DNA from 3 places in the Sphingobium sp. JAI105 genome. Region 2 is predicted to be linked to each of the others. Evidence: predicted binding sites of a transcription regulator. Region 2 holds the regulator's gene; each other region holds the start of a gene.
What was found. The regulator LexA, encoded in region 2, represses DNA repair genes until DNA is damaged. The targets are predictions, from matches to a motif close to GTTCCNCNCTTGTTCT.

Region 1: the regulator LexA is predicted to act here: its motif matches at 1,690-1,705, upstream of IWY39_RS01470 (ATP-dependent helicase).
Region 3: the regulator LexA is predicted to act here: its motif matches at 6,485-6,500, upstream of uvrA (excinuclease ABC subunit UvrA).

Annotation. Positions count from the first base shown of each region.
Region 1 covers NZ_JADOUC010000001.1:340,206-350,497, forward strand. The annotation lists gene IWY39_RS01470 (ATP-dependent helicase) at 1-1,622, opposite strand, end outside; gene IWY39_RS01475 (GFA family protein) at 1,726-2,121, shown strand; gene IWY39_RS01480 (Fe-S oxidoreductase) at 2,319-2,762, shown strand; gene IWY39_RS01485 (RrF2 family transcriptional regulator) at 2,731-3,198, opposite strand; gene IWY39_RS01490 (globin domain-containing protein) at 3,307-3,750, shown strand; gene rsmD (16S rRNA (guanine(966)-N(2))-methyltransferase RsmD) at 3,735-4,286, opposite strand; gene IWY39_RS01500 (pseudouridine synthase) at 4,283-5,266, opposite strand; gene IWY39_RS01505 (response regulator) at 5,441-5,899, shown strand; gene IWY39_RS01510 (AmpG family muropeptide MFS transporter) at 5,978-7,303, shown strand; gene IWY39_RS01515 (DUF6628 family protein) at 7,288-7,731, opposite strand; gene IWY39_RS01520 (bifunctional folylpolyglutamate synthase/dihydrofolate synthase) at 7,800-9,122, opposite strand; gene accD (acetyl-CoA carboxylase, carboxyltransferase subunit beta) at 9,151-10,002, opposite strand; gene trpA (tryptophan synthase subunit alpha) at 9,999-10,292, opposite strand, start outside.
Region 2 covers NZ_JADOUC010000001.1:854,120-864,411, forward strand. The annotation lists gene trpC (indole-3-glycerol phosphate synthase TrpC) at 1-140, shown strand, start outside; gene moaC (cyclic pyranopterin monophosphate synthase MoaC) at 137-607, shown strand; gene IWY39_RS03985 (molybdopterin molybdotransferase MoeA) at 604-1,788, shown strand; gene lexA (transcriptional repressor LexA) at 1,914-2,585, shown strand; gene IWY39_RS03995 (ComEC/Rec2 family competence protein) at 2,591-4,720, opposite strand; gene gltX (glutamate--tRNA ligase) at 4,770-6,212, shown strand; gene IWY39_RS04005 (citrate synthase) at 6,233-7,519, shown strand; gene IWY39_RS04010 (sensor histidine kinase) at 7,586-8,965, opposite strand; gene IWY39_RS04015 (DUF2336 domain-containing protein) at 8,962-10,050, opposite strand; gene IWY39_RS04020 (hypothetical protein) at 10,107-10,292, opposite strand, start outside.
Region 3 covers NZ_JADOUC010000001.1:3,471,016-3,481,307, reverse strand. The annotation lists gene galE (UDP-glucose 4-epimerase GalE) at 1-738, shown strand, start outside; gene IWY39_RS16935 (YbaK/EbsC family protein) at 738-1,214, shown strand; gene pgl (6-phosphogluconolactonase) at 1,219-1,908, shown strand; gene IWY39_RS16925 (hypothetical protein) at 1,980-2,528, opposite strand; gene IWY39_RS16920 (hypothetical protein) at 2,678-2,932, opposite strand; gene IWY39_RS16915 (hypothetical protein) at 3,015-3,227, opposite strand; gene IWY39_RS16910 (sensor histidine kinase) at 3,362-4,474, shown strand; gene IWY39_RS16905 (LytR/AlgR family response regulator transcription factor) at 4,480-5,223, shown strand; gene IWY39_RS16900 (UrcA family protein) at 5,312-5,644, opposite strand; gene IWY39_RS24360 (hypothetical protein) at 5,801-5,935, shown strand; gene IWY39_RS24130 (hypothetical protein) at 5,996-6,193, opposite strand; gene uvrA (excinuclease ABC subunit UvrA) at 6,511-9,429, shown strand; gene IWY39_RS16885 (NAD-glutamate dehydrogenase) at 9,801-10,292, shown strand, end outside.

The DNA of each region.
Region 1 (10,292 bases), 510 kb from region 2:
AGGCTGACATGCTCCAGAAACGCGCCCAGCGTCTCATATTCCTCCATCGCCCGCGCCAGTTCGCCCAGATTCTCCAGCCGCCCGGCGCTCTCGGTCGATCGCTCGGCCTGCAACATCGCGGTATAGCCGCTCTCGTCCAACATCTGCCGCGCCAGTTCGGCATGGGGCAGGGTGGCCGCCCGGTCGCGCCAGCGCGCCACATCGCCCACGAAAGCGCCCAGCGACCGGCGCGCCTGCGGCGTCAGTTCGTCCGTGTCGAGGATGCGCGCCGCCGCGTGGAGCAGCGGTATCCCCTCCGCCCTAGCCAGCCGGTGCAATTTCTCCACCGCCTTGTCGCCAAGACCCCGCTTGGGAACATTGACGATCCGTTCGAACGCCAGATCGTCGGCGGGCTGGTTCACCAGTCGCAAATAGGCCAGCGCATCGCGGATTTCGGCCCGTTCATAAAAGCGGAAGCCGCCGACGATACGGTACGGCATCCCGATCTGGATGAAGCGATCCTCAAACTCGCGCGTCTGGTGCTGCGCCCGAACCAGGATCGCGACTTCGTCGAGCGACCCGCCATCGCGCTGGATCGCCTCGATCTCCTCGCCGACCCGCCGCGCTTCTTCCGGCCCGTCCCATATGCCGACGACGCGCACCTTCTCGCCCACGTCGATGTCGGTCCACAATGTCTTGCCCAGCCGATTGCCATTTTCGGCGATCACGCCCGATGCCGCGCCCAATATATGCGGGGTGGAGCGATAATTTTGTTCCAGCCTAATGATCTTCGCGCCGGGAAAATCCTTCTCGAACCGCAGGATATTGGCGACTTCCGCCCCGCGCCAGGAATAGATGGACTGGTCGTCATCGCCCACGCAGCACAGATTCTTGCGCGTCTGCGCCAGCAGCCGCAGCCACAGATATTGGCTGGAGTTGGTGTCCTGATATTCGTCCACCATGATATATTTGAACCGCTGCTGATAGCTTTCCAGCACGTCGCGATGGCTTTTCAATATCGTCAGAACATGCAGCAGCAAGTCCCCGAAATCACAGGCATTAACTGCGCGCAACCGGGCCTGATAGGCGGCGTACAGCTTTTGCCCCTTGCCATTGGCATAACCCTCGCTCTCGCCCGCGCTGATGTCGTCCGGGGTCCAGCCCTTATTCTTCCACTGGTCGATCAAGCCGCCCAATTGCCGCGCGGGCCAGCGCTTCTCGTCAATCCCTTCGGCCTGAATCAACTGCTTCATCAGCCGCAACTGGTCGTCCGTATCCAGGATCGTGAAATTGGATTGCAGCCCGACCAGTTCGGCATGACGCCGCAGCATCTTGGCCGCGATCGCGTGAAATGTGCCCAGCCATGGCATCCCCTCGACTGCCGGACCGATCATACGCCCCACCCGTTCGCGCATTTCCCGCGCCGCCTTGTTGGTGAAGGTGACGGACAGGATTTCGGATGGCCAGGCGCGCCGGGTCGCGACCAGATGGGCCAGACGCGCGGTCAGCGCAGCCGTCTTGCCCGTTCCGGCACCCGCCAGCACCAGCACTGGCCCTTCGGTCGTCAGCACCGCTTCGCGCTGCGGCGGGTTCAGGCCCTTGATATAGTCGGGGTCGGTGGAGGAGGGAGCGGGAACGTTCATGGACAACAACTAGGGCTGGGCAGGGGCGGGGGCAAGGCGTCAGCCTTGCAGTGACGCGCCTTCTATGAGAACAAAAGGGGAATTGTGCAAGGGAGGACGAATCATGGCGACGGGGAAATGTCAGTGCGGCGCGATCCGCTACGAAGTCAGCGGGGAGCCCGCACATAGCGCCATCTGTCACTGTGCCGATTGCCGCGCCAGTTCCGGCGCGCCGATGGTCGGTTGGGCCTTGTTTCAGCGGGATGCGGTGAGCATTGAAGGCACGCCGGTCGCCTATCAATCCTCCCAGAACGCCACCCGTCATTTTTGCGGAACGTGCGGTACCGGGCTGTTCTATACCAATCCCGCCATCTTCCCCGGCGGTATCGATATTCAGACCGCGACGCTTGACGATCAGTCGGCCTTTCCGCCCCAGGCGCATATCCAGATGGCCGAAGCGCCGCCATGGATGGCAACGGCTAACGACCTGCCAAAATTCGATCGCTTTCCCGGCGAATAAGGCGGTTCGATACGGGAGGGAAGGGCAGATGCCCCTCTCTTGCGCCCATTGGCCAGACGATCACTCCTGCTTCATCTCATGGCGCATCCGGCACGGCTCACCGCCACAGCCGGAACGGGCGCGTCACGACTCCGGTTCTTCGCTCACTCTTCCCCGCGTAATGGGGCCATAAGAAAAGAAGGAAAGGATATTTTCCGATGAAGTCGATCATGCTGGCCAGCGCCGCAATGCTCAGTTTTGCCGCCGTTACAGGCGTTGCCACTGCGCAGGAAACCCCGGCTCCGGTGAGCCAGCCGCCCGCTGGCGACATGGCGCCGCCTGCCGATCCTGCTGCCCCCGCCATGCCAGCAGACCCGGCCATGACGGCGCCTGCCGCACCCGGAACTGCTCCGGCAACGCCTGCTGATCCCAATGCAGGGATGCCGACCGGCGCTGTTCCGGCAGACCCCGGCATGGACCCGGCGCCTGCTGGCGTTCCCAATGATCCGGCCGCGCCCGTCGGATCGGCTGCAAACCCTGTGACCGTAGGCGGCAACATGACCCCGCCCCCGGCGGAGGCGAAGGACTATCCTGTCTGTTCGAAAACCGTGCAGGACAGTTGCATCAATCCTAGCGAGGCGCGCAAGGCGCGTCGCCGCTGACCAATGCATCCGGGCCGGGCAGGATAGCGATGATCGCTGCCAGTCCGGCCCGGTCGCGGGTCGCATCGCTCAGGCTGTGCCGGTCCAGCACGGCCAGAAACGCAGCGGCGGCCTGCGCCAATATGCCGGTCAGCCCGCAGGATGGGCTGATCGGGCAGCTCGCACAGTCGGCCATTCTCATGTCCGGCTCGCTATGCCGGACCACCGCGCCGATGCTGATTTCTTCCGGCGCGCGTGCGAGCGAAAAGCCACCGCCGCGCCCGCGCTGGGTCGCGATAAAGCCACCCTGCGCCAGACCATGCACCACCTTCATCAGATGATTGCGCGACAGTCCATAGGCGTCGGCAATCTGCGCAATCGTCGCCCGCCCGTCTGGCGATGCTGCCAGATGAATCAGCACGCGCAGCGCATAATCGGTGTGTCGGGTCAGTTGCATGGGTTCGTTCGTTAATCCTGCGACAGGCAGGTTAAAACATATATCCTGTTTACATCTTAAAAGATGCAAATTAAATACCGCTTATCGAGTCTGTCGAAAGGCGTTTATATGTCCAGCTCACTGTCGGCTTCCACCATCGCAATCGTCAAATCCACTGGTCCCGCCCTGCGCCAGCATGGCGTCGCCATCACGACGGCCATGTACGCCAGGCTCTTTCAGGACGAAGAGGTGAAGGCGATGTTCGATCAGGCTGCACAGGCAAGCGGCGAACAGCCCAGGCGTCTGGCTGCGGCGATCCTTGGCCATGCGGAGAATATCGACAAGCTGGGTGCGCTCGACAGCGCGGTCGCCCGCATGGTCGCGCGCCATGTCGAAACTGGGGTCCGGCCGGAACATTATCCCAAGGTTGCCGCAGCCCTGCTGCCTGCCATCCGGGAGACATTGGGCGAAGAGGTCGCGACGGACGCAGTGCTGGACGCCTGGGCGGAAGCCTACGGCTTTCTTGCAAACATATTGATCGCCAAGGAGGCGGCGGCTTACGAAGCCGCCTGATCCACTGCCCGCAATATGGTGATCCGCGCCTTGCCCGCGTCACGCACGGCGTCGATGGCAAAGCCCTTCACCTCGACATCCTCGCGCCGGTCGGTCTCGATGCTGATCCAGGTTGCAGGCCCGGTCCAGCCAAGCCGCCCCAGCTTGTCGAGCGCAACCTGTCCCGCCCCCGTGCCATAGGGCGGGTCCATGAAGATGAGGTCCAATGGCTTGGGCGCGGACCCCAGAGACAGGACGCTAGACGCCCTGATGTCGGGCCTGATGCCCAGCCTTTCGCCATTGGCGCGGATCGAATCGATCGCCAGCTTGTCCTGCTCGACGAACAGGCATGTCGCCGCGCCGCGCGAGAGCGCCTCGAACCCCAGCGCTCCCGACCCGGCGAAAAAGTCGCCGACCGCCAGCCCCTCGAACGATCCGATCCGGCTGACGAGCATCGAAAACAACGTCTCGCGGGTCCGGTCGGCGGTGGGTCGGGTCGCGTCGCCCTTCGGCGCGGTCAGCGGGCGACCGCGCCATTGGCCGGATATTATCCTCATTTGCTGTCCTTCAGGCTGGCCTTGAACTGGACCAGGTCATGCTGGCGTATTTCCTCGACCGCGCCGGGCGGCAGGTCGCCCAGCAGGAAGGGGCCATAGCTGGTGCGGATCAGTCGGTTGACCTGCAACCCCAGATGTTCCAGCACCCGGCGGACTTCACGGTTCTTGCCCTCCGTCAGGGTCATCTCGATCCACTGGTTGCGTCCGGTGCGCCGTTCCAGATTGGCCTCGATCGGGCCGTAGCGAACGCCCTCAATCTCGATCCCGTCGAACAGATCCTCCAGTTGCTGCTGGCTCACCTCGCCAAAGGCGCGGGCCCGGTAAGTGCGTGGCACCCCGGTTGAGGGCAGTTCCATCTGCCGCTTGAACCCGCCATCTGTGGTCAGCAGCAACAGCCCTTCAGTGGTCATGTCCAGCCGGCCGATGGGCATCACCCGCGGCAGATCGGCAGGCAGCTTGTCATAGATGGTCGGCCGTCCGGCGGGATCGCGCTCGGTCGTCAGGAAGCCGGTCGGCTTGTGGAACAGGAACAGCCGGGCAGGGGGCGGCGCGGCAATCGCCACGCCATCGACCGCCACGCCATGGAGCGACGCCAGCAAGGTTGCCGGCGTCTCGACCGCCACGCCATTCAGCGTCACGCGCCCTTCCTCGATCATCCGCTCGACCTCGCGCCGCGAAGCGACCCCCGCGCGCGCCAGAAGCTTGGCGATGCGCTGCGGTTCGCCCTTGCCATCGCTGGCCGCGGCGGCATGGGCGGGATGCGGATTGGCGGGCGTCTTGGCCCCGGCGCCCGGCTTCTTGAAACCGGGCTTGCGACCCCAAGGCTTGGCGCTGGCGGCGGGTCCGGTGGTGCCGTCCCCCGGCTTGCCAGAGCGCGGCTTTCCATCGGCCTTGCGGCCCGGCGCGCCAGCGCCGGACGGGCGTTTGGGGCCGCCAGGGCCTGCCCTGCGGGGCGGTCCGGATTTTTTCGGCGGTTCCAAGGGCGGGTTCCTTTTCGTGGGCACTGGCCCTTCCCATATGGCGGGAAAGCCAGCAACGGGCTGAACGGTGCCGCCCCGGCGCTTGGGCGAGGGCGTTATTGCACTCGTCCGGCAACCCGGCGCGGTACGCGGCGTTTGATCGGTGGGCATGGCGCAAACAGGGCGGATCGGCAAATGTTTTTCGGGTTTGTGAAGGGCGAAGGCGCACGCACCGGACGGCGCAAGGCGATCCGCACCGTGCTGGTGGTGGAGGATGAACCCCTCGTCGCCTTCGACAATGAACATGCGCTCGAACAGGCGGGCTACCGCATCGCGGCGACGGTGGATGATTACGACCACGCGATCAGCGTCATCGACGGCGGCGGGCTCGATCTCGTGATCGCCGACGTTAGCCTGAAGGGCGACCGCAGCGGGATCGACGTCGCCCGCCACGCCGCGACGAAGGGGCTGCCGGTTCTCTTCGTCACCGGCGCCTGCCCGCTGGACGCCCGCGCGCTCGCGCTTGGATGCTTGGCCAAACCCTATGCCCCGCGCGATCTGGTGGCGGCGATCGGCGTGGTCGATGCCGTGCTGCGCGGCGCACGCCGTCCACGCTCGCCGATCGGCCTTACCCTGTTCGATACGTCCGATTGATCCTATAGCAGGCTTGCCAGCACCGCATCAGGCCATATGGTGGCGCGCAACAAAGGCTTGCGGGGGACGCGCACCATCATGACGGATGCCATTACCGGCACGAACAGCTGGCTTACTGCGGTAAAGCCCTATGCCCAGAAAGCGCCGTTGGCGGCCTTTTTTCTGGGCGTATCGTCCGGCTTTCCCTTTGCGATGATTGGCGCGACGCTGACTACGCGCCTCGCCCAGGACGGTATCGACAAGAAGGCGGTGACCGCCTTCACCCTCGCATTTCTGGTCTATAACCTCAAATGGCTTTGGGCCTGGGTTGTCGATGGCGTCCGTCTGCCGGTCATCGGTCGGCTGGGGCAGCGAGTTTCCTGGCTCCTCCTGGCAGGTCTGCTGGTGATGGCGGCTGTTGCCAATCTGGCTTTGGTCGATCCGACCACCAGCCTGATCCAGACAGCCTATGCCGCCATATTGGTGGGCGTCGCCGGGGCGACTTTCGACATTGTGATCGACGCCTATCGCATCGAACTGTTGAAGCCTGAACAATTGGGCGTCGGGTCGGGCATGTCGCAATATGGCTGGCGCATCGGATCGGTCGCGGCCGGTGCGCTGGCGCTGGTACTGGCGGCGCGGATCGGCTGGGAAGGCGCATATCTTGCCTGCGCCATCTTCGCCTTGCCTGCCATGCTCACCGGCCTGCTACTGGGCGAGCCGGAACGCCATCGCGATCCGCTGGAACGGCGTGGACTGGGTGAAATCTGGCCGTCGATCGCAGGGCCATTGATGGAGTTTTTCCAGCGCAAGGGCGCGCTGCTCGTGCTGCTGTTCATCCTGCTGCACAAGATTGGCGACACACTGGCGAACCTGACCTTCCGCCTGCTGTTTGACGACATGGGCTATACCAATGACGAAATTGCGATTTACGACATCGGCATCGGCTTCTGGGCTTATCTGATCGGCATATTCGTAGGCGGCGTTCTCTACGCCCGGCTAGGTATGAAAAGATCGGTGTTGCTCAGCCTCATCCTGATGGGCGTTTCCAATTTCAGTTTCGCGGCGCTGGCCGCACTGGGCAAGAGCAATTGGGGCATGGCAGGCGCAATCGGGTTCGAGAATTTCGCCAGCGGCATCGGCGGCGTCACCGTAGTGGCCTATTTTTCGGCTTTGTGCGACCTGCGCTTTACTGCCGCCCAATATGCGCTGATCTCCGCCGCCGCCAGCATCGTTGGCCGCTTCCTCACCGGGACGACAGCAGGTGGTCTGATCGAGCAATTTGGCTATGTCGATTTCTACCTGCTCACCACGGCGGCGGCAGTGCCGGGCATCATCCTGTTCTGGCTGATGATGCGCGCCGGTCTGATCGATGCCAGCGTCGGCAGCGCCGCGACCGATCCGGGCGATCACCCCTCGCCATAAAGCTCCAGCGGCCGACCCAGGTCGGCGTGCGCCTGTGCGACCGCCTGCAAGCAGGTCAGCGCGCCCAGCGCATGGTCATTACCCAATAGTCGGCTCACATGCGCATAGGCCGCGTTGGGATCGCGCAGGGCGTCCCCCGTCGCCTGCATCATCAGCGCCTCGTCCACTGTCATCCGTGCGCAACAGCAGGGCGCGACCAATATCTTGCGGCTCGACGCGCGCGCCAGTTCCAGGATCATTGCCCGCATCAGCACGAGCGGACGCCGGTAGCTGCGCCCGAATGCGCCCAGCATTGCATTGGCGGCATGCGCGTCGTTGACGCCCGCGCTCGCCATGCGACGCATGACGAACAGGAATAGCCGATTGCCATAGCCTGACGGCATCGGCCGGGGCAGGTCGTCGAGGGAGGATGTCTCTCCATGTGCCATGATAGTGCGCCTTCTGCGGTGGTCTGATATCCGCAGGTTACGCTATTGCGAGTCAATCGCAAGTATAATCAGTCAGGTAGTTGATCGTTCAGCCGCAAAATCTCGCCCGCCAGATAAAGCGACCCGCCGATCAGCAGCTTGGGCGCTGAATGGCCTGCCGCTGCAATCGCCCTGATCGCGGCGGTCGGCTCGTCATGCGCGGTGCAGCCAATGCCCCAGCGCGCCGCGATCGCGGCGAATCGCTCTGCGCCATGATGCTCATGCCCTGGCACCGGCAATGCGTGGATATGCGCGATCCGTCCTGCGAAGGGGGAGAGGAAAGCATCGACATCCTTGTTGGCGAGCATTCCGATCACCAATTGCAGCTTCTGTCCCTCCAGCCGCTCGCCGGTAAAAAAGGCACTGATCGCTTCGCCCGCGCCCGCATTATGCCCCCCGTCAAGCCAAGCCGTTGCCGCATCGGGCAAGGGGGCGAGCAGGGGGCCATGGTCGAGCCGCTGGAGTCGTGCTGGCCAGTGCGCCCACAGTGGAGCGGCCTTGAGTGCGGCTTCCGACAAAGGTAAAGCGTTTTGGTGCCGCAACATGGCAAAGGCCAGCGCGGCATTCTGCACCTGATGGGCGCCCGCCAGCCGGGGTAGCGGCGTGTCGAGCCGCCCCTGTTCATCGCGATAATGCAGCCGGTCGCGATAGGCGGCGGCGTCCCAGCCATCACCCTGGCCGATCCAGCTGGTTCGCGCACGCGCGACCGCGTCCATCATCACCGGGAATAGCGTTTCGGCATAACCTTGCGTGACCAGTGCGGCCCCTTGCTTGGCAATCCCCGCTTTTTCCGCCGCAATGGCGGCCAGCGTGTCACCCAGAAAGGCCTGATGGTCGATGCCCAGTTGCGCGATGCCGCACACCACGGGATTGGCGATGACGTTGGTGGCGTCCAGCCGCCCGCCAAGGCCAACCTCGACAATGCAGGCGTCGGCCGGATGCTCGGCAAAGGCCAAAAAGGCTGCGGCTGTCGTCACCTCGAAAAAGCTGGCATTCACCCCTTCGGCAATGTCCAGAACACGCTCCAGATAACGCGCCAGCGCATCGTCGCTTATCAATTGTCCCGCCACCCGGATACGTTCGTTGAAGCGGACCAGATGGGGCGAGGTAAAGACATGGACGGTCTTGCCATCGGCTTCCATCGCCGCGCGCAGGAAGGCGCAGGTCGATCCCTTGCCGTTGGTGCCCGCAACGTGAAAGACAGGCGGCAGAGCGCGGTGGGGATTGCCCAGCCGCTCCAGCAGCGTGGTTATCCGCTCCAGCCCCAATATATCGGCACCGGGGGATAACGACCAAAGCCGGTCGAGTTGCGATTGCACCGCAGGATGATCCGATACCGCGTGATCGGCCATGCGCGCCGTCCCCCCTATAGGCTTGATGTCAGGCGGCAGCCCTTGGCGTCAGATAGTCGATGACCCGCGCCAGCGTGTCGCGCAACTCGGCGCGATGGACCACCATGTCGATCATGCCATGGTCCAGCAGATATTCGGCGCGCTGGAACCCTTCGGGCAGCTTTTCGCGGATCGTGCTTTCGATGACCCGCTGTCCGGCAAAGCCGATCAGGGCATTGGGTTCGGAAATCTGGATGTCGCCCAGCATCGCATAGCTCGCCGTGACGCCGCCCGTGGTAGGATCGGTCAGTACGACGATATAGGGCAGGCCCGCGGCATGCAGCTTCTGGATCGCGACCGTCGCGCGCGGCATCTGCATCAGCGAGAGGATGCCTTCCTGCATGCGCGCACCACCAGCGGCGGTGAAGATCACATAGGGGCATTTATGGGCGATCGCATCATTCACGCCCTGGATGAAGGCCGCGCCCACGCCCATGCCCATGGACCCGCCCATGAAGGCGAAATTCTGCACGCCCATGACCAATGGTACATCGTCGATCGCGCCCCGCGCGTTGATCAGCGCGTCATGATCGCCCGTCGCCAGCCGCGCCGCCTTGATGCGGTCGGGATAACGCTTGCTGTCGCGGAATTTCAGAGGATCTTCCTGCACATGCGGGGTCGGCAGCAGGATGAAGCCGGCGTCCAATATATGTTCGAACCGCTCCGACGGGCCGATACGGCCATGATGGTCGCAACGCGGACACACGGACAGATTTTCTTCCCATTCCTTGATGAAGATCATCTCCGAACAGGATGGGCATTTGTGCCACAGCGTTTCGGCGGTCTGTTCCTTCTTGGCGATGAAGGGGATGGCCTTGCGGACGCGGTTGATCCAGCTCATGCGGCGGTTTCCCGTGAATTGGCGGTGAGCGCACCGCTCAGGGCGGCGACGAATTGCTGAACGAAGGGCGCGGCGGCATCGCCATGCGACCCGACCAGATCGACGATCGCGGACCCTACGACGACGCCGTCGGCAATGCGACCGATCGCGGCGGCCTGCTCCGGCGTACGAACGCCGAAACCCACGGCGATGGGCAGGTCGGTCGCGGCCTTCAACTTCTGGACGGCCATATCGATATTGGCCTGCGCCGCCTGCTGCTTGCCGGTGATCCCTGCCACCGACACATGGTA
Region 2 (10,292 bases):
TCGCCGAAAGCGGCCTTGGCAGCCATGCCGACCTGACCGCCATGGCCGATCATGGCGTGCGCTGCTTCCTGGTTGGCGAAACGCTGATGCGGCAGGCCGATGTCGAAGCGGCGACGCACAGCCTGCTGACCGGCGCGTGACGGGCCTTACCCATCTCGACGCGGACGGCGCGGCGCGCATGGTCGATGTGTCGGCCAAGGCGGTGACCGCGCGGGAAGCGATTGCAAGTGGCCGCATCGACATGATCGCCGATGCCGCTGCCGCGATTGCGCAGGGACTGGTCAAGAAGGGCGACGTGCTGGCGGTCGCGCGGGTCGCGGGGATCATGGCGGCCAAGCGCACGGCCGACCTCATCCCGCTTTGTCACCCGATCGCGCTGAGCGCCGTCAATATCGACTTCGATCTGGACGAAAGCGGCGTGACCGTCACCGCTACCGCGCGCACCGCTGGCCAGACGGGCGTGGAAATGGAGGCGCTGACCGCTGCCTCTGTCGCGCTGCTCACCATCTATGACATGGCCAAGGCGCTCGACAAGGGCATGGTCATTGGCCAGGTCCGCCTGATCGCCAAGAGCGGTGGCAAGTCGGGCGACTGGCGCGCGGCATGAGCCTGCTGCCCGTCGCCGAGGCGCAGGTTCGCCTGTTCGCCCTTGCGAGCCCGCTGCCAGCGGAAACAGCGCCGGTCGCCGCCTGCAACGGACGCTGGCTGGCCAGCGACCTACTGGCGTTGCGCAACCAGCCCTGGGCCGATCTGTCCGCGATGGACGGCTATGCCGTACGCGCCGCTGAATGGCCGGGGCCATGGCAGGTCACTGGCGAAAGCGCGGCTGGCGGCGCTGTGCCTGCGCCGCTGGCGCCCGGACAGGCCTGCCGCATCTTCACCGGCGCGCCCCTGCCAGCAGGCGCAGACGCGATCCTGATTCAGGAAAATGCCACCCGCGAGCGCGACCGACTGACCGCCAGCGACGATCCTTTGCCTGTCGGGCGCAACGTCCGCCCTGCCGCGTCGGACTTTGCCATGAACGCCCTGTTGCTGGCAGCCGGGAGCGCCCTTACGCCCGCGCGCATCGCGCTCGCCGTGCTGGGCGGCCATGGGACGCTGCCCGTCGGTCGCCGCCCCACGGTCGCGCTGATCTCGACCGGCAACGAACTTGTGCCGCCCGGCGCGCCGACCCCGGCGGGCAGCCTGCCCTCTTCCAATGCGGCCATGCTGGCGGCGATGCTGGCAACCCTGCCGTGCGACGTCATTGATCTGGGCATCGTTCCCGATGATCTTGATGCCATGACGGCTGTACTGAACCGCGCGGCGTCGGCGGACATCATCGTCTCTACCGGCGGCGCGTCCGTCGGCGATCATGACATGGTCCGGCCTGCCTTCGCGCAGGCGGGCGGCACGCTCGATTTCTGGAAGATCAGGATGCGGCCGGGCAAGCCGCTGATGGCCGGTACCATTGCCGATGCCGTATTTTTGGGCTTGCCGGGCAATCCGGTCTCTGCCTTTGTCACCGCAACGCTGTTCCTGTTGCCGCTGGTGCGCCATCGCGCGGGATCAACCGCGCCGCTCCCGCGCCTGAGCGAGGCGCGCCTTGCCGCGCCGCTGCCTGCGACCGGCGATCGCGACGATTATCTGCGCGCCTATCGAGGGGAGGCCGGGATCGTCTCCGTCACGTCGCAGGACAGCGCCGCCACGGCCGCCATGGCGATAGCCGACTGCCTGATTGTCCGCCCTGCCGGTTCATCGATCGCCGCGGCAGGCGACATTGTCACCATCCTGCCCCTGACGGACTGATCGACCGTTCGATTGAACCCGGTCCCCATGGCCGGATGCGCCGCTTCCGGTCAGTTGTTGCTCGCTTGACTCGCCTCCTTCCGTTTCCTATGTGTTCCTTATACGTTCCATGGAGGACCGCAGGCATGTTGACCCTCAAGCAGCAGGAATTGCTGAGTTTCATCCAGACCCGGCTGGAGGAAGGTGGCGTATCCCCTTCTTTCGAGGAGATGAAGGATGCGCTCGACCTGCGATCCAAGTCCGGCATTCACCGGCTGATCAATGCATTGGAGGAACGCGGCTTCATCCGCCGCCTGCCCAATCGCGCCCGCGCGCTGGAGGTGTTGAAGCTCCCCGACGCCATGCACCGCGCCCCTGCGCCGGTTGCTCCGGCCAAGCCGCAACTGGCGCCCAGCCTGCCGATCGCTGCCAATGACGTCATTGAAATCCCGCTGCATGGCCGTATTGCCGCCGGCGTCCCGATCGAGGCGATGGAGGGGCAGAATATGCTGTCCGTCCCCGCCGCGCTGCTGGGGGCTGGCGATCATTATGCGCTGGAAGTGTCGGGCGATTCGATGATGGAGGCAGGGATTCTGGACGGCGATTTCGCGCTGATCCAGCGCACTGATGTCGCCCGCGAAGGCCAGATCGTCGTCGCCCTGATCGACGATGCGGAAGCGACGCTCAAATATTTCCGCCGCGAAGGACAGCGCGTCCGGCTCGACCCCGCCAACAGCGCCTATGAACCGCAAATCTATGATCCGCGACAGGTGCGAATTCAGGGCAAGCTGGCGGGACTGCTGCGCCGCTATAATTGAGGCCGTTATGACGGGTGACGGCGAGGGCGCGGTGCGACGATCCAGGGATGAGCGTCGCCCGCCATCCTCACCGTGCTGATCCGCGCATCGTCCAGGTCAATGGCAATGCCGCCGGTTCGCGCCAGCATCCGTCGGTCGATCTTCAACCAGCGCGGGCGACACCAACGGGGCAGCGCGCGATCGGCAATGACGATGTCGGCGGCGGCACATTCCCGGCTGAACAAGGCCCGTTCGACCAGCATATCGCTGCGGGTGGCCAGCACATGCCAGCGCCGCCCGCCCGCCTGTATCCCCACTGCGCACAAATCCGTCGAGCAGCGCGCCTGCCGCAGGTCCGCCATCGCTTCGATCGGCCCGTCATAGCCCGCGCTCTCCGCCAGCGTGTCGCGCACATAATCGCCTGCGCCCGCGCGCAGCAGTGCCATGCCGCCTGTCGATGTCCGCACCGCGACGTGGCGGCCATCGCTCGTCACCAGAATATCGGGCGGTGATAGCAAAAGCACGCCGGTCACGCCGATCGCCACTGGCCCAAGGCCCAGCCAGCGCCACCCGCTGCGCCACAACAGACACCAGAGCAGCCCGCCGATCATCAGCGCGAACAGCCAGGATGGCACCGCCGGCGTCAGCATTGTCGCCATTGGACTGGCGGCGACGCCATGGGCGACCAGCAGCAACAGGTTCAGCGTCTGCGCGGTCATCCACCAAAAGGGGGCGCCCAGTCCGACAAGATCGAACAGCAACGCCAGCGCCTCCAGCGGCATCACGACAAAGGTAGTCAACGGGATGGCGACGAGATTGGCGAACGCCCCCAGCATCCCGGCTTTGTGAAAATGGAACAGCGCGATTGGCATCAGCACCAGTTCGACGACAATGCCGGTCATCAGCATTGCCGCCAGCACCCGCCCCGCCCTGCGCGCCCACCCCTCATCCCGCGCGCTGGTCAAGGCGCGAAAACGCGGATGCTCGGCCAGCGCAACCAGCGCGGTAACGGCGGCAAAGCTCATCTGGAAACTCGGCCCCGTCATCGCTTCGGGCCAGAAGGCCAGGACGATGAGCGCGCCCACCGCGACCAGCCGCAACGTGATCGCGTCGCGCCCCAGCGCCAGCCCGCCCAGCACCAGCAGCGCGGCGATGCAGGACCGCAGTGTCGGCACTTCCGCCCCGGTCAGCAGCGTATAACCAATCCCCGCCAGCGCCCCGCCCGCCGCCGCGATCAGCATCAGCGGCCAGTCGAGCGCCGCTCGCTGGCTCAACGCCATCGCCCGCATCAACAGGAAAATCACCGCGCCGATCAGCGCCGTCACATGCAACCCGCTGATCGAGAGCAGATGGGCAAGCCCACTACGGCGCATCGCTTCGGCATCGGCCTCCGCAATCGCGCCCTGGTCCCCCGTCGCCAGCGCCACGGCAATGCCCTGCGCCGGCCCGTCCACCTGCCCCCGAATATGCGCGAACAAGCGCGCCCGCAGCGGCGGCGGCGCGGTTGACGGGCGTAGGACGTCAATCGGTTTCAGCGCCTTGCCAGTAGCGCCAATCCCCTGAAAATAGGCACGCGCGGCAAAATCATAGCCACCCGGCACGCTGGGCGGGGCTGGCGGCATCAAACGGACGCGAAAGCGGATCACCGCCCCCTCGCCCAATCCGGCCGGAACATCCGCCTCGGCAATGTTGACTCGGATCGTGGCTGGCAGGCCCGGCGCGTCGACCGGACGCAGCATGGCCCGCACCATCTGTTGCGCGGGAACCGCCCGAACCGCCATCACTTCACCCGTCACCACGGTGAAGACCGCCCGCGCCAGCGGCGGCTGCCCCAACAGGACCGCTTTCCCCCATATCAGCGCGCATCCGATGCAGGCCAGCATTCCGCCCGCCACGATCATGCGCCGCAGCCGCGCGCCATCGGGCAGCAGCGACCCCAGGCAAGCAAGCGCCAGCGCACCACAGCAAAAGGCCAGCCACCCGGCCCTGTCGGGCAGCAGGAACCAGGCGGCGATGCCCGCGCCCAGCGCGATCGGCACCCATAGGGGAATTTGCTCGCGCTCCGTCTCCAGCCAGCTTTCCACCCGCGAAAACGCCCCGCGCAACCACGCCGCAGCCCCCCACCAAAGGGAGGTTTGTCGTGGCTCAAAAGCCATGCTAGGGGGCGACGCATTCATGGAACAGGCAGGACGAATGTCAGCGAATATGACGGCAAGTGCAACGGGAATGAACAAGCCGGTAGTGACCCGTTTCGCGCCATCGCCAACCGGGTTCCTGCATATTGGCGGCGCGCGCACCGCTTTGTTCAACTGGCTGTTCGCCCGTCACCATGGCGGCAAATTCCTGCTGCGGATCGAGGATACCGACCGCGCCCGCTCGACCGAAGAAGCGGTCGCGGCGATTTTTGACGGGCTGGATTGGCTGGGTCTGGGCGGTGATGAACCGGCGGTGTTTCAGTTCGCCCGCACGCCGCGCCATGCCGAAGTCGCCAACGCGATGCTGGCGAACGGCCATGCCTATAAATGCTATGCCACGCCCGAAGAACTGGCGGAACTGCGCGAACAGCAGCGCGCGGCCAAGCAGCCGATGCGTTATGACGGGCGCTGGCGCGACCGTTCGCCCGAAGAAGCGCCTGAAGGCGCGCCTTTCGTCATCCGTCTGAAAGCCCCGCGCGAAGGCCAAACGGTGATCGAGGATGCGGTGCAGGGCCGTGTCGTCGTACAGAATGCCGAACTGGACGATATGATCCTGCTGCGGTCCGACGGTACGCCCACCTATATGCTGGCCGTCGTCGTCGACGATAATGATATGGGCGTCACCCATGTGATCCGCGGCGACGATCATCTCAACAACGCCTTCCGCCAGCTTTGCATCATCCGCGCCATGGGTTGGGACGAGCCGGTCTATGCCCATATCCCGCTGATCCACGGATCGGACGGCGCGAAGTTGTCCAAGCGCCACGGGGCGCTGGGCGTGGATGCCTATCGCGACGATATGGGGATGCTCCCAGAAGCTGTCCTCAACTATCTGCTGCGGCTGGGCTGGGGCCATGGCGACGAGGAGATTATCCCGATCGCCCGTGCCATCGAGCTGTTCGACATTAGCGGCGTCGGCCGATCGCCCTCGCGCTTCGACATCAAGAAGCTGGAAAATCTGAACGGCCATTATCTGCGCGAAGCGGACGACGCCCGCCTCGCCGCGCTGGTCGCGCCGCGCGTCGCCGCCCGTCTGGATCGCGCCTTGCCGGACACCGGCCTGGCGCTATTGACGGCCGCGATGCCCTCGCTCAAGCCGCGCGCCAAGACGCTTAATGAAATTGCCGAGGGCGCCGAATTTCTGTTCAAAAATTGCCCGCTGGATTTTGACGAAAAGGCATTGGCTCTGCTAGACGACTCGGCGCGCGCGCTGCTGGTCAAGACAGCCGACGCTTTGAGACCAGTTCAAACATGGACGGTTGAAGCGATCGAGGACGCAATTCGCCGCGTGGCGGAGGATGCCGGCCTGGGGCTGGGCAAGGTGGCGCAGCCGCTTCGGGCGGCACTCACCGGGCGCACCGTCTCGCCGGGTATTTTTGATGTCCTCTTCCTGTTGGGGAAAGAGGGGAGCTTGGAACGGCTGACCGATGTTGGGCACGCATCGGTTGGCTGATGGCATAAATGGAGAACAATATGTCGGAAAACAAAGCCACTTTGACCGTCGGAGGAGAGACCAAGGACTATGCCGTCATGGACGGTTCGGTCGGTCCGCAGGTCATCGATGTGCGCAAGCTTTACGCCAACACCGGCATGTTTACCTATGATCCCGGTTTCACCTCCACCGCGAGCTGCGAATCCGGCCTGACCTATATCGACGGTGACGAAGGCGTCCTGCTGCACCGCGGCTATCCGATCGGCCAGCTGGCCGAAGCATCGAGCTTCATGGAAGTCAGCTATCTGCTGCTGAACGGCGAACTGCCATCCAGCCAGGAACTGGACGAATTCACCCGTACCATCACGCGCCACACGATGGTCAATGAACAGCTCACGACCTTCTATCGCGGCTTCCGTCGTGACGCGCATCCCATGGCGATCATGTGCGGCGTCGTGGGCGCGCTGTCGGCCTTTTATCATGACTCGACCGACATCAACGATCCTATGCAGCGCAGGATCGCCAGCCATCGCCTGATCGCCAAGATGCCGACGATCGCGGCCATGGCGTATAAATATTCGGTGGGTCAGCCCTTCGTCTATCCGCGCAACGACCTGTCCTATACGGCCAACTTCCTGCGCATGACCTTCTCCGTCCCGGCGGAAGAATATGTTCCCGATCCAGTGATCGTGGACGCCATGGACAAGATTTTCATCCTCCATGCCGACCATGAACAGAATGCATCGACATCGACCGTTCGTCTGGCGGGATCGTCGGGCGCCAATCCCTTCGCGTGCATCGCGGCTGGCATTGCGTGCCTGTGGGGTCCGGCGCATGGCGGCGCGAACGAAGCCGCGCTCAACATGCTGCGCGAAATCGGCACTGTCGATCGTATTCCGGAATATATCGCCCGCGCCAAGAACAAGGATGATCCGTTCCGCCTGATGGGCTTTGGCCATCGCGTGTATAAGAATTACGATCCCCGCGCGACCGTCATGCAAAAGACCGCCGAGGACGTGCTGCGCACGATGGGCGTCACCGACCCGGTGTTCGACGTCGCGCGCGAACTGGAAAAGATTGCGCTCAGCGATCCCTATTTCATCGAAAAGAAGCTCTTCCCCAATGTGGACTTCTATTCCGGTGTGATCCTGTCGGCCATCGGCTTCCCGACCGAGATGTTCACCGTTCTGTTCGCCCTGGCCCGCACCGTCGGCTGGGTCGCCCAGTGGAACGAAATGATTTCGGACCCAGCGCAGAAGATCGGTCGCCCGCGCCAGCTCTATACCGGCCCGGTGCAGCGCGACTATATCCCGGTCGACAAGCGCTAAGCCTGCGCGACCCAATGCAAAATGCAGAACGGCGCCCTGTCAAAGGGGCGCCGTTTTTCATGGGGATCAATCGTCCGCCGGCAATGTCAGGATGAAGCGCGCGCCTTCGCCGGGCGCGCCGCCAATGCGAATATCGCCGCCCATCGCGCGGGCAAGGCGGCGAGAGATATAGAGGCCCAGGCCGCTGCCCCCGGAATCGTCGCGGCCCAGCCGCTCGAACTTTTCGAATATCCGTTCGCGATCCGCGACGGCCACCCCCTGCCCCTGGTCGATCACCATGATCCGCGCCTGGCCATGATCACATTCGGTGACGATCCGCACTTCGCTGCCTTCGGGCGAATAGCGCACCGCATTGCCGACCAGATTCACCAAAATCTGTAGCACGCGGCGAAATTCCCCGATTGCGGGCCTGGTCGCGTCCGGGTCCGGCGCTGATATGCGGATATTCCGGTCGAGCGCCTTGACCGCCAGCAGCCCGGCAGCGCGGCGACCCAGATCCGCCAGATCAATCTCTTCTGCGATCACGCTGAAATCGGGTCGGTCGATCGCCTGCAAATCTGCCAGATCATCGACCAGCGCCATCAGATGCCGTCCGGCCGCTGCAATGTCCGTCGCATAATCGGCATAGTCGGGGCGCAACGGCCCCTCCAACTGGGCACTGATCGTATCGGCGTTGGCGATGATCCGCCCCAATGGCTGGCGCAGCGACCGGTCGAGCCGTTTGCCGAATTCGCCCGGATACAGGGCAATTGCCGCCTCCTGCATGATCGGACCAGCCGCCATCTGCTCCAGAGCGAATGCCGTGCCGCGATAGCCGGTCAGTTGGCCGGCCAGATCGAACATGGGGAAACCCGACAGGCGAAACGTCCGCGCCGGATCGCTGACCAGTGCTGCCGTCTGGTCCCGAAAGGCGCGCCGCTGGGCAAAGGCGCGCAGCATCGCCATGTCGCCATCATCGTCTGGCTGAAGCTGAAAATAGCTGGAAAAGCGGCTGCCCGGCACGGGCGGATCGGGCGGCAGCGCGCCATGGCCGTCGTTTCCGGCCAGCACCATCTGGAACCGCAACTGCACGTCTATCTGCCAGTTCCAGCCATCGGCCAGCGCCGCAATATCCGCTTCACGCCGCGCTATGTCGGCTGGCAACGCAGCGACTGGCCGCTCATGCCAGTCGATGATCGACAGAGTGACGCCATCGCTGTCGGGCCGTGCCCGCACCCACATGTCGATGTCGCCATGCTGGGTCGCCGCAATGATCGGCCGCGATACGGTAATCCCCAATCGCACGCACAGCCGCGCGATCGCCGCCAGTTGCGGTACCGCGACCGGCGCGCCAAGATCGCCCCCGGCTTCGCGCTGAAGCCCCAGCAAGGGCAGGTCAGCGCTGAGCAAAAGGCCGTCGGCGGAGATGAATGCCCGGATGATCGCGGGATGGGACGGCATATTCACGCGCCTGTAACCCGGCGCAGATGGTCCAGCCGTGAACGGAAAGCGGGCGGCGTGCGCAACGCACTGACTGCCGCATCAGCCTGCGTCTCGGTCAGTTGCTGATAGCATTCGGCCTCCGCCACGATGGCCGCGTCGGACAGTGAAGGACGCACCGGTTGCAGCGCCAGCAGCAAATGGCGATAATCGGCATCCGATCCGCCGAGCGAACGGCACAGCATCGCCACCTGCGCCAATGGCCCCAACACCAATATTTCGGTCGCCTGCACCGTGGTCATGCGCAGCCGCCGCGCCGCAAGCGCCGCAAACAGCAGAAAGCGGCGCTGCCCCAGCGCGACACCCATCAGTTCGGGCGAATCCGCAAGATCGCCGATCCGCCGCACCAGCCGATCCGCCTCGGCAACGGGACTGGCACTTTCGTCATGATCGGCAAGCAAGGCCCAGCCCGACCGCTCGAACCCGACCAGCATCGCATCTCCCGGATCGGGTGCGCTCCGCTGAACCACAGCGGCCAGACAGGCAGCCGCCGTCCAGACCAGTTCGGCAAAATATTCAGCGGGCAGGTCCGGCCGCATCGGCCGATCCTCGCCGCCCGCTGCGATCCAGCGCCCCTCCGCCAGCGCCAGCGCAGACAGGGCGTCGCCGATCATCGGATCATCGCCCAGCGTGAGCACGCCCCCATCGCTATCGTCCAGCCGATCGACATCGGCCTGGCCGAATTGCCGCAGCATCAGGCTGACGCCGGCGCGCATCTGCATGTGCGCCAGCAGCGCCGGCCCGATCAGCGTCGGTTGCGCCCGTACGGTTGGCCAGCAAATCGGTTCTGGCGAGCGCGACAATATGTGGGCAACGTCCGGTGCGTGGTCGAGCGAGAGCCGCAGCGCCATCTCGATCGCGTTCAGGCATCCGCCCAGATGCCGCCGCGTTTCCGCGATCAACGCATCGTGGCGCGCCTGTTCCTCGACCGGGAAAAAGAAAGCCAGATCGATGGCATGGCCAACCGGCACGGCGGACATGCCCGCCATGACTTGCGCCATCGGCCAGCTGTCCGCCATGACCGCACCGGTAAGGGACGAATAGGCGTTCATACCGGGACCATAGCCCGACGTCCTTAAAATGCACTAAACCCTGCTATCGAAATATATCAGTCGCGCGGGCGCAATATGATCGCGCCAGCCGACGCGATCAGCGCCAGCATTGCCACCCTGATACCCTGCGCCAGCATGCCCACCAATCCGGCGAGCATCAGCATTAGCAGCACGGTGCCGGGCGTAACGATCATCCATGGCCGGGCGCCGCCGGTACGCCGCCAGCGATCCGCCACCAATAT
Region 3 (10,292 bases), 2.6 Mb from region 2:
GAAAACCCGCTCAAATATTACCACAATAACAGCGCCAAGACCCGCGACCTGATAGAGAGCGCGGTTCGCGTCGGCGTCAACCATTTCATCTTCTCTTCGACGGCCGCCACCTATGGCATTCCCGAAGAAAGCCCGGTCAAGGAAACGACGCCGCAACGGCCGATCAACCCGTACGGCATGTCGAAGCTCATGACCGAATATATGCTGCGCGACGTCGCGGCGGCCCATCCGATGAACTTTTGCGCCCTGCGCTATTTCAACGTCGCGGGGGCAGATCCGCAGGGACGCAGCGGCCAGTCGACCGCAGGCGCCACCCACCTCATCAAGGTCGCGGTTGAAGCGGCACTCGGCAAGCGCGCGGGCGTTTCGGTTTTCGGCACGGACTTCGACACCCCTGACGGCACCGGGGTGCGCGACTATATCCATGTGACGGACCTTGCCGCCGCCCATGTCCTCGCCCTCGAAGCGCTGATGGCCGATCCCGCACGCAGCCATCTGCTCAATTGCGGCTATGGCCGGGGCTTCTCCGTCCTTGAAGTGCTCGACGCGGTGGATCGTGTCACCAACATGACCATCAACCGCACCTTGGGACCGCGCCGCGCGGGCGATCCCGATGCGCTGATCTCCGACAATCGCGCCATTCTGTCCACCTTCCCATGGGAACCGCGCTACGCCGATCTCGACCTGATCGTCCGGCACGCCCTGGCATGGGAGCGCAGCCTGAGCGAACGCGCCTGATGAGCGAAGCCTCCGTACGCGCCTGGTTCGCTGCAAATGCGCCGGACATCGCGATCATCGACCAGGGCGTCAGCACAGCTACCGTGCTGGAGGCGGCGCAGGCGCTGGGCGTCGAGCCTGCCCGCATCGCCAAGACGCTGTCGCTGCGCGTCGGCGACACCGTCGCCCTGGTCTGCACCCGTGGCGATGCCCGCCTGCATAACGCCAAGGCGAAAGCCGCGCTCGGCGCCAAACCCCGCATGCTTGGAGCTGACGAAGTCGAGGCCGTCACCGGCCACCCGGTCGGCGGAGTCTGCCCTTTCGGCCTCGCTGCGCCGCTTCCGGTCTATTGCGACGTCTCGCTCAAAGCCTTCGCCACCGTCTTTCCAGCCGCCGGTTCACGCACCAGTTCGGTCGAACTCACGCCCGCCCGCCTCGCGCTACTGACTGACGCTACATGGATCGACATCTGCACCCTGCCTGAAACCGTGGAATAATCACATGCCGACAGAGTATCATTTCACCGACGGTGGTGCAGCCGCCGCCGACCTCGCCACCCGCATCGCGAGCCTGCTGAGCGAAGCGATCGCAGCGCGCGGCACAGCCAGCCTCGCTTTGTCCGGTGGCCGGTCGCCAAAGCCCGTGCTGGAGGCACTCGCCCGCACCCCGCTCGACTGGAGCAAGATTGTCGTGACTTTGGTCGACGAACGATGGGTGGCGCCCGATGCGCCCGACAGCAATGAACGGCTGCTGCGCGATACCCTGCTGACCGGCCCGGCCGCCGCCGCGCAATTCGTGCCGATGAAAAATGACGCGGCAGATGCTTATGCAGGCCAGCCCGCCGTTGAAGCAGCCTTTGCCGCCATTCCCTGGCCGCTCGACATAGTGCTGCTGGGCATGGGCGAGGATGGCCACACCGCCTCGCTTTTTCCCGCTGCGGCGGAACTGGCCGATGGCCTATCGAGCACCGCCCGCACCATCGCGGTCACGCCCCCCGCAGCGCCGCACCAGCGCCTCTCACTGACGGCCAGCGCCATATTGGCCGCGCGCCACATCTTTCTGCAAATCAGCGGCGACGCCAAAAAGGCGGTCTATGCCCAAGCGCTGGAGGATGGCCCGGTCGAAAAACTGCCTGTCCGCCTTGCCCTGCTTCAGGCACAGACGCCGGTGGAGGTCTGGATCAGCGCCTGAAAAGGCTTCCCGTGGCAGGCGAGGATTAACGACAAAACGCCGCCTCCCCCGGAAGCGGCGTCCTGCCAGCCTTAGTTGGCTTTGCTCATATCCACCTTCTCAACCCATTCGGGGTAGAAGGTGGGCTCGCGGTTGGACCAGCCAGCCGCCGTCGCCGCCGCTTCGCTGATCGACTGAAGCAGCGTACGACGCTTTTCGGGATGCAGATGCGGCAGACTGGCCGCCGCGCAGAAGGCGCCTGGAAGCCAGGGCCGTGCCCCCGCACCCAGCAGCCGCTCATAGAGAAAACGATAGGCCGAAAAACTTGCCAGCCGGTCCTGCCCCAGATCGAAGGCGGAGATGGTCACCAGCGGCGCCATGAATGGCTCGACCTGGTCCAGCCCGCTGTCATCGGGCACGCGCGCCTTGATCTCCTCGATCCGGCCATAGATCCGGGCCTGCGCGCGGATGGAGGCTTCCTCAACCATGTCGCGCGACCACAGCTTCATCGCATCGCGACGATGCAGCCCAATATCCAGCGACCGACGAATATAGCGTTGCGTGGCAGACGGGAAGCTGGCGAATTCACGCAACTCCGCCAAGGTTACGGCCCCGTCCGCAGGTCTTGCACTCGTACCCATTGTCATGCCCTCCGACTCCAAGTCGATCGTAGGAACATGCGCCTCTTATGGTTGCTAAAGGCTTAAGCGCCTGTTCCACGGCCATTCACAACGGACCAGATTTTGTTGTGCGGCGCAACATGAAAATTTGGCCTCGCTTGTGCAATCTTTCACGCGCCCGTCTGTCGCTCCAGCACTGCGCCGATCATGCTGCGCCAAACCGCCACGTCGCCCGCCTGCGCCATCTGCGCGTCCGGTTCGCGGAGGGTGTGCAATATTGCATAGGCATCATCGACGTGACTGGGCCACGCCGCATCCACCGCGCCTGCCGCATGGGGATCGCTGCCGCCGCCATTCAGGCTAAGCTGACGGCCGGCAAGAACGCGGGCTATGCGTTCGATCGCGGGGGTGGCAGATGTCGGCATGGATGATCGCTCCTCTCAAAAACGCAGGTGCGTATTCGCAGTCCCGCGAAGCAAAACTAGCATGATTTGCGGCAAAGAACCATCAATCCTGCCCTTCCTTGAAGCCCGACGAAGGCACTGGATCGCCCTTGTCGCCCGGACGGGTGGCGGCTGGCGGATCGGACGCATCCATCGAATCCTTCAACCCTTCGTCCAGCTTCTCTTCCTCGCTCAGCACATGATCCTGTGCGTCAGATTCGCGCGCATCGCCCACTTCCTCGCGACTGTTGGGGCGGACATCATCCTGATCGTTCATCACACTCTCCTTCTTGCCTGTTTCAACGGGCGGCGACGGGCGGCGGTTCCCATGTTCGACCAACGGGCGGGGCAGTTCGACCAGCTACCGTGCCATGGGGCGACATTTCCCCCGCCAGCGCGTAAAAGGTGAAGATGACAAGCCTTCCCGACGACGGCGAACGCGGCGTATCCCCCGCGGTCGCGCTTTATTCCATTCTTGGTTTCTGGCTCTTCTACGCCATACTCGTAACCCTGCGCGCAGCCGTGATGGGCTTTGAATCGCAGGGCGAACTGGGTATTCGCCGCGCCGTTGTCACGGTGATCGGCATAGTCGTCACATGGGTTCTCTACCTAGTGCTGCGCCGCTTTGACGCCAAACCTTTAAGCGTCCGCATCGTCGCCGCCTTCTCGCTCGCCGCCCCCTTCGCGCTCGCCATGGCGTCTGCCAATTTCTACATGTTCAACGTCTATGACCCGGTGAATATCTTCACCGACGGCGATCGGGGCAAATATGCCAGCGAAGAGGCTTTTGCCCTGATCCAGATCGTTGAAGATGCGATCAGCCGCTATTTCTTCCTCGCCGCCTGGGCTGGCCTCTATCTCGCCTTGTCCTACGCCAGCGAAGCCCATCGTACGGAACGCCGCGCTGCCCGGCTGGAGCGCGCAGCCCAGCAAGCCGAACTGCGATCGCTGCGCTATCAGGTGAACCCGCATTTCCTGTTCAACACGCTCAACTCCCTCTCCTCCCTCGTCATGAAGGACCGGCGGGACGAGGCGGAGCAGATGATCATGTCACTCTCCAACTTCTACCGCACCAGCCTGACCGGCGATCCGCTGGACGACGTGCCGTTGGAGGAGGAAGTCCATCTCCAGAAACTCTATCTCGATATTGAAGGGGTTCGCTTTCCCGACCGGCTGAATACGGTGATCGATATTCCTCCCGGCCTGATGAGCGCTTGCGTCCCCGGCCTGATCCTCCAGCCGCTCGTCGAAAATGCCATCAAATATGGCGTCTCGCGTACCTCCAGCCCGGTCGAGATCCGTATCACCGCGAGGGAAGATGGCGGATTGATGCACATCGCCGTCACCGACGATGGCGACAATCCGCCCAGCCTGTCGGACAGCGGCAGCGGCATTGGCCTTGCCAATGTGCGGGACAGGCTGTCGGCGCGCTTTGGCGATCAGGGCCAGATCGCCTATGGTCCGCGCGAGGAGAAGGGATTTTCCGTCCTCCTCACCCTACCCATCATCCGCCGGGGTTGCTGACGCCCATGTCCATCCGCACCATGATCGTTGACGATGAACCGCTTGCCGTCGAGCGGCTCCAGATGCTGTGCGCGCGTGAACAGCGCATCGCGCTTGTGGGCACCGCCACCGATGGCGAAGCTGCGCTACGCCTGATCGAAGGATTGAAGCCCGACCTTGTCATGCTCGACATCGCCATGCCGTTGCTCGACGGCATCGGCGTTGCCCGCGCGGTCGGACGCATGGGCATCCGCCCGGCCGTCATCTTCGTCACCGCCTTTGAAGGGTTCGCGGTCGAAGCCTTCGATCTGGCCGCCATCGATTATATGCTCAAGCCCGTGGCGCACGATCGCCTGACCCGCGCCATCGACCGGGTCGAGGCAGTGTTGCGCAATCGCGCGCCCGAAGGCATCCCTGCACCCGCCGAACCACAACCCGACTGGGCCGAAGAATTCTGGGTGCCCCATCGTTCCGAACTGATCCGCATCGCCACTGACCAGATCGACCGGATCGAAGCCGAACGCGACTATATGCGCCTGCATGTCGGCAGCCACAGCTATCTGCTGCACCAGACGATCAGCAGCCTGGAGGAGCGGCTCGATCCGCAGCAGTTCGTCCGCCTCCATCGCTCCCACATCGTCCGGCGCGACCATATCGCCCGCCTGCGTCATGACGGCAGCGGCGTCTGGTTCGCCGCGCTCGTCGACGGTAACGAAATCCGCATTGGCCGCACCTTCCTGGCCAATGCCCGCGCCATGACGGGACGCTGAGGCGAAACAGCGGCGCGACGCCCTGCCCTCACGCAAAAAAGCCCGGCATTGGCCGGGCTTCTTCACGATTTTGCGGATACGCCGGCAATCAGTTCTGCATGCCCTTCGCGCCTGCATCGGCATAGCGTTCACTGGTTTCGGCGCGAGCGATGGCGGCGTTCACCGGCGCTTCGACATGCGCGATCGCCTGCGTCTTGCACGCCTGCTTGGTGGCATGGTCGGTCGACTTGCAAACCTGGTTTGCCGCGCGGGAAATGCGCTGACGCAATTCCCGCTGGTCGGACGCCTTGGACAGGTTCAGGTCGCCATGGCGCACTTCGCTCGTGCGGCCATTGGATATAAATTCACCAGCCGAAGCCGAACCGGCGGTGGCGATCAGCGCGAAGGAACCGAGCGCGGCGAAAAGGGTCGAACGGAACATGGGCTTATCTCCTCAAATCTGCTGTGGCTCAATCGCCACTTATCGACCACCGCCTGTTAGGGGCGGGCGACGGTCCGGGTGCGAACGGGGCGGGCCTGGGGGTCATTTGGGGTCGGCGCCGTCTCCCGTTCGCCCACCCTGTTTAGGCGCGGGCCGATGATGACGCCTGCCTGGTTCGACCGGCGGCACTCCGCATCGGCCAACGACGCTCCCATCGACAAAGCGCCGCACGGCTCGGACAAACAGCGCGACGAACGACATGAACGGGCCGCCAAACGACATTTGCCGTAACGGAAAGTGGGAATCGCAACGAATGGCGGATGCGGAATTCGCGCGCCTGCAATGGCCGGGTCAGCGCATCGGTCCGCGCCAGCCAAACGCGAAAACGCCCCCGGCGCAAGGGATGGCCGGGGGCGTATCCAGGATGCTGTCGGGCACCGGGATCAGGATGAACTGTTGCGGAAAAGACGGCGCGACATGGGCACAGCCGTTTTCTGCATGGCGCTCATCATAGCTGCAATGCCGCTGCGCGAATGCCCCGTTCGACAACCTGCCCCGGCAATACGCCCGGCGGCATTCTCCGGCGACAAACCGCCGACCGACATCCACCAACGACATGGGACGCGCCGTTGGCAGCGTTCCTGCGTTGGCCGGGACAGGCTGAATCGGTCGACAGGACGCTACGTCATGGCCGACAAAATCGGCAATGATGCGCAAATCAACCTCCATGTCTTTGGTACAGGGCGGCTAGCTTTGCGCTCCACGGTGCGGATTTTCCCTTCTCAAATCCCTGCCCTCGCCCCATCTGTCGGGACGATCGGCAGATGGACTTGCCCGAACAGAACAAATCTGGAACAACACGCCCCATGAGTCTGACCCACATAAGTGTGCGCGGCGCGCGCGAGCATAACCTCAAGGGCGTCGATGTCGATCTGCCCCGCGATTCCCTCATCGTCATTACTGGCCTGTCGGGATCGGGCAAAAGCTCGCTCGCCTTCGACACCATCTATGCCGAAGGACAGCGGCGCTATGTGGAATCGCTTTCCGCCTATGCGCGCCAGTTTCTGGAGATGATGCAGAAGCCCGATGTGGAGCATATCGAGGGTTTGAGCCCCGCAATCAGCATCGAGCAGAAGACCACATCCAAGAATCCGCGCTCGACCGTCGCGACCGTTACCGAAATCTACGATTATATGCGCCTGCTATGGGCGCGGGTCGGCATCCCCTACAGCCCCGCCACCGGCCTGCCGATCAGCGCCCAGACCGTCAGCCAGATGGTCGATCGCGTGATGCTGCTGCCGCAGGGCACGCGCTTTTACCTCCTTGCGCCCGTTGTGCGCGGGCGGAAGGGCGAATATCGCAAGGAATTGGCCGAATGGCAGAAGGCGGGCTATACCCGCGTCCGCATCGACGGCGAAATGATGCTGATCGAGGACGCTCCCGCGCTCGACAAGAAATATAAGCATGACATCGAAGTCGTGGTCGACCGCCTGGCCGTGGAAAACGACATGGGCACCCGCCTCGCCGACAGTTTCGAGCAGGCGCTCAAACTTGCCGACGGCCTGGCCTATGTCGATCTGGCCGATGGCGTCGTGCCGGGCCGCGAGGATGAAGCCCCCGCCGCCGACAAGAAGATGAAGGGGTCCGGCATCCCCGCCAACCGCATCGTGTTCAGTGAAAAATTCGCTTGTCCCGTCAGCGGTTTCACCATCGCGGAGATCGAGCCGCGCCTCTTTTCCTTTAACGCGCCCATGGGCGCCTGCCCGGCGTGCGACGGTCTTGGCGAACGGCTGGAGTTCGACCCCGAACTGGTCGTCCCCAACGAAGCCCTGAGCCTCAAAAAGGGCGCGGTCGTCCCCTGGGCAAAATCCAACCCGCCCAGTCCCTATTATATGCAAGTGCTCGGCTCATTGGCCAAGGAATTCGGCTTCAGCCTCGACACGCCCTGGTCGGACCTGCCGGGCGAAGTGAAGCTCATCATCCTGCACGGCACCGGCGGCAAGCCGGTCACCCTGAAATTCATGGATGGCCGCAAAAGCTATGAGGTGAAGAAGGCGTTTGAAGGCGTCATCGGCAACCTCAACCGCCGTCTGTTGCAAACCGAATCCGCCTGGATGCGTGAGGAACTGAGCAAATATCAGCGCGCCCAGCCCTGCGAAACCTGCCACGGTGCGCGCCTCAAACCCGAAGCGCTGGCCGTCAAGATTGCGGGCGAGGATATTTCCCTCTCCACCCGCCGCTCGGTCGTGGACGCGCTCAATTTCTTCACCGCGATGCCGGACAAGCTAAACGATCAGCAGAACCAGATCGCCAAGGCCATTCTCAAGGAAATTGTCGAGCGCCTCGGCTTCCTCAACAATGTCGGCCTCGATTATCTGAACCTCGACCGCACCAGCGGCACGCTGTCCGGCGGCGAATCCCAGCGCATCCGCTTGGCGTCCCAGATCGGTAGCGGGCTGTCCGGCGTACTCTACGTCCTCGATGAACCCTCGATCGGCCTGCACCAGCGCGACAATGACCGGTTGCTCGTGACCTTGAAGCGCCTGCGCGACCTGGGCAACAGCGTGATCGTCGTCGAGCATGACGAGGATGCGATCCGCCACGCCGACTATATCGTCGACATGGGGCCGGGCGCGGGCATCCATGGCGGACAGATCGTGACCCAGGGCACGCTGTCCGACATCCTCGCCGCCAAAGGGTCGCTGACCGCCGATTATCTAAACGGCACCCGCCGCATCGACGTGCCCAAGAAGCGCCGCAAGGGATCGGGCAAGAAGATCACCGTCCACAATGCCCGCGCCAACAATCTGCGCGGCGTCACTGCATCGATCCCGCTTGGCACCTTCACCTGCATCACCGGCGTCTCCGGCTCCGGCAAGTCCAGCTTCACCATCGACACGCTCTACGCCGCCTCCGCCCGCGCCCTGAACGGCGCCCGCATTCTGGCCGGCGCGCATGACAAGGTGACGGGCCTGGAACATTGCGACAAGGTGATCGACATCGACCAGTCACCGATCGGCCGCACCCCACGTTCCAACCCCGCCACCTATACCGGCGCCTTCACCAACATCCGCGACTGGTTCGCGGGCCTCCCCGAAGCCCAGGCGCGCGGCTACAAGCCCGGCCGTTTCAGCTTCAACGTCAAGGGCGGCCGCTGTGAAGCGTGCCAGGGCGACGGCGTGCTCAAGATCGAGATGCACTTCCTGCCCGACGTCTATGTGACATGCGACGTATGCCACGGCGCGCGCTACAATCGCGAAACGCTGGAGGTGAAGTTCAAGGGCAAGTCGATCGCTGACGTGCTGGACATGACGGTCGAGGACGCGGTCGAATTCTTCAAGGCCGTCCCCCCTATCCGCGACAAGATGGCGATGCTCGCCGAAGTGGGCCTTGGCTATATCAAGGTCGGCCAGCAGGCCACGACCTTGTCCGGCGGCGAAGCCCAGCGGGTCAAGCTCGCCAAGGAACTTTCCCGCCGCGCCACCGGCAACACCCTCTACATTCTGGATGAACCGACCACGGGCCTGCATTTCGAGGATGTCCGCAAACTCTTGGAAGTCCTCCACGCGCTGGTCGACCAGGGCAACAGCGTCGTCGTGATCGAACATAATCTGGACGTCATCAAGACCGCCGACTGGATCATCGACATGGGACCGGAAGGCGGCGTCAAGGGCGGCGAAGTCGTCGCGGAAGGCACGCCGGAAAAGGTCGCGAAGGAGCCGCGGTCATTTACGGGGCATTATCTCGCGCCGTTGCTGGGGCTGGAGAGTGTGGCGGCGGAGTGACAGTGACGCTCATGAACGGAGCGATCTCCAAAGCTGCATAATCTTGCCTGCATCAGCATGGTGCGGCACGACGCGCCGCCTGACTTGGGCGGATCGCGGCAAAATGCGCCGAAAGCGCCTTGATCCCCGCTCGACATGCGGCGCGGGCTGGCCGATAGTCACGTCACGACCTGCCCCGCCAGCCTGTTCGGGGCATGTTGCGGTGCATCATATTATTTCAATGTTAAGACACTTTATTTCGCAATCAGACTTGAGCCTCCCGATGGGCGGAGGCATATAGACGCTCGAAAGCCGAGGAGACGCATGGCGGCGATCCAGTGCCTCCTCCGTTCAATTCCAAGCGGGACGAACCCGCATGAGAGGTTAGGCGAATGACGGCGCTGGCGGACGCGAACATCAAGGAAGTCGACAAGTTCATTCGGGAGGCGCTGGAGGCAGCGCTGGAGCGTGGTGCGCTGCCCGGCGAACGCGAAGGGCTGGACGAGCATGGCATTGCCGCCGCCGCCGCCTTTCTGGGCCGCACCGCCAACGGCCGCAAGCCGGGCGAAGCCGCCATCATGGTCGAAACATTGGGCGAAGGCGCCAATGGCCGCTACATGCGGATCGCGATCGTCAACGACGACATGCCGTTTCTGGTCGACAGTATCGCCAACGCGCTCGCGGCTGCCGACATCACCATCCACCGCCTGCTGCACCCTGTCCTGTCGGTAACCCGGCATGCCGACGGATCGATCGCCGCGATTCTGGACGATGACGCGCCGGGCGCGCGGCGCGAATCGATGATTTACATGGAAGCGGACCGGGCAGACGCCAAGGCGCGACGGGCGCTGGAAAAGGCGATGCGCGATACGCTGGCCGACGTG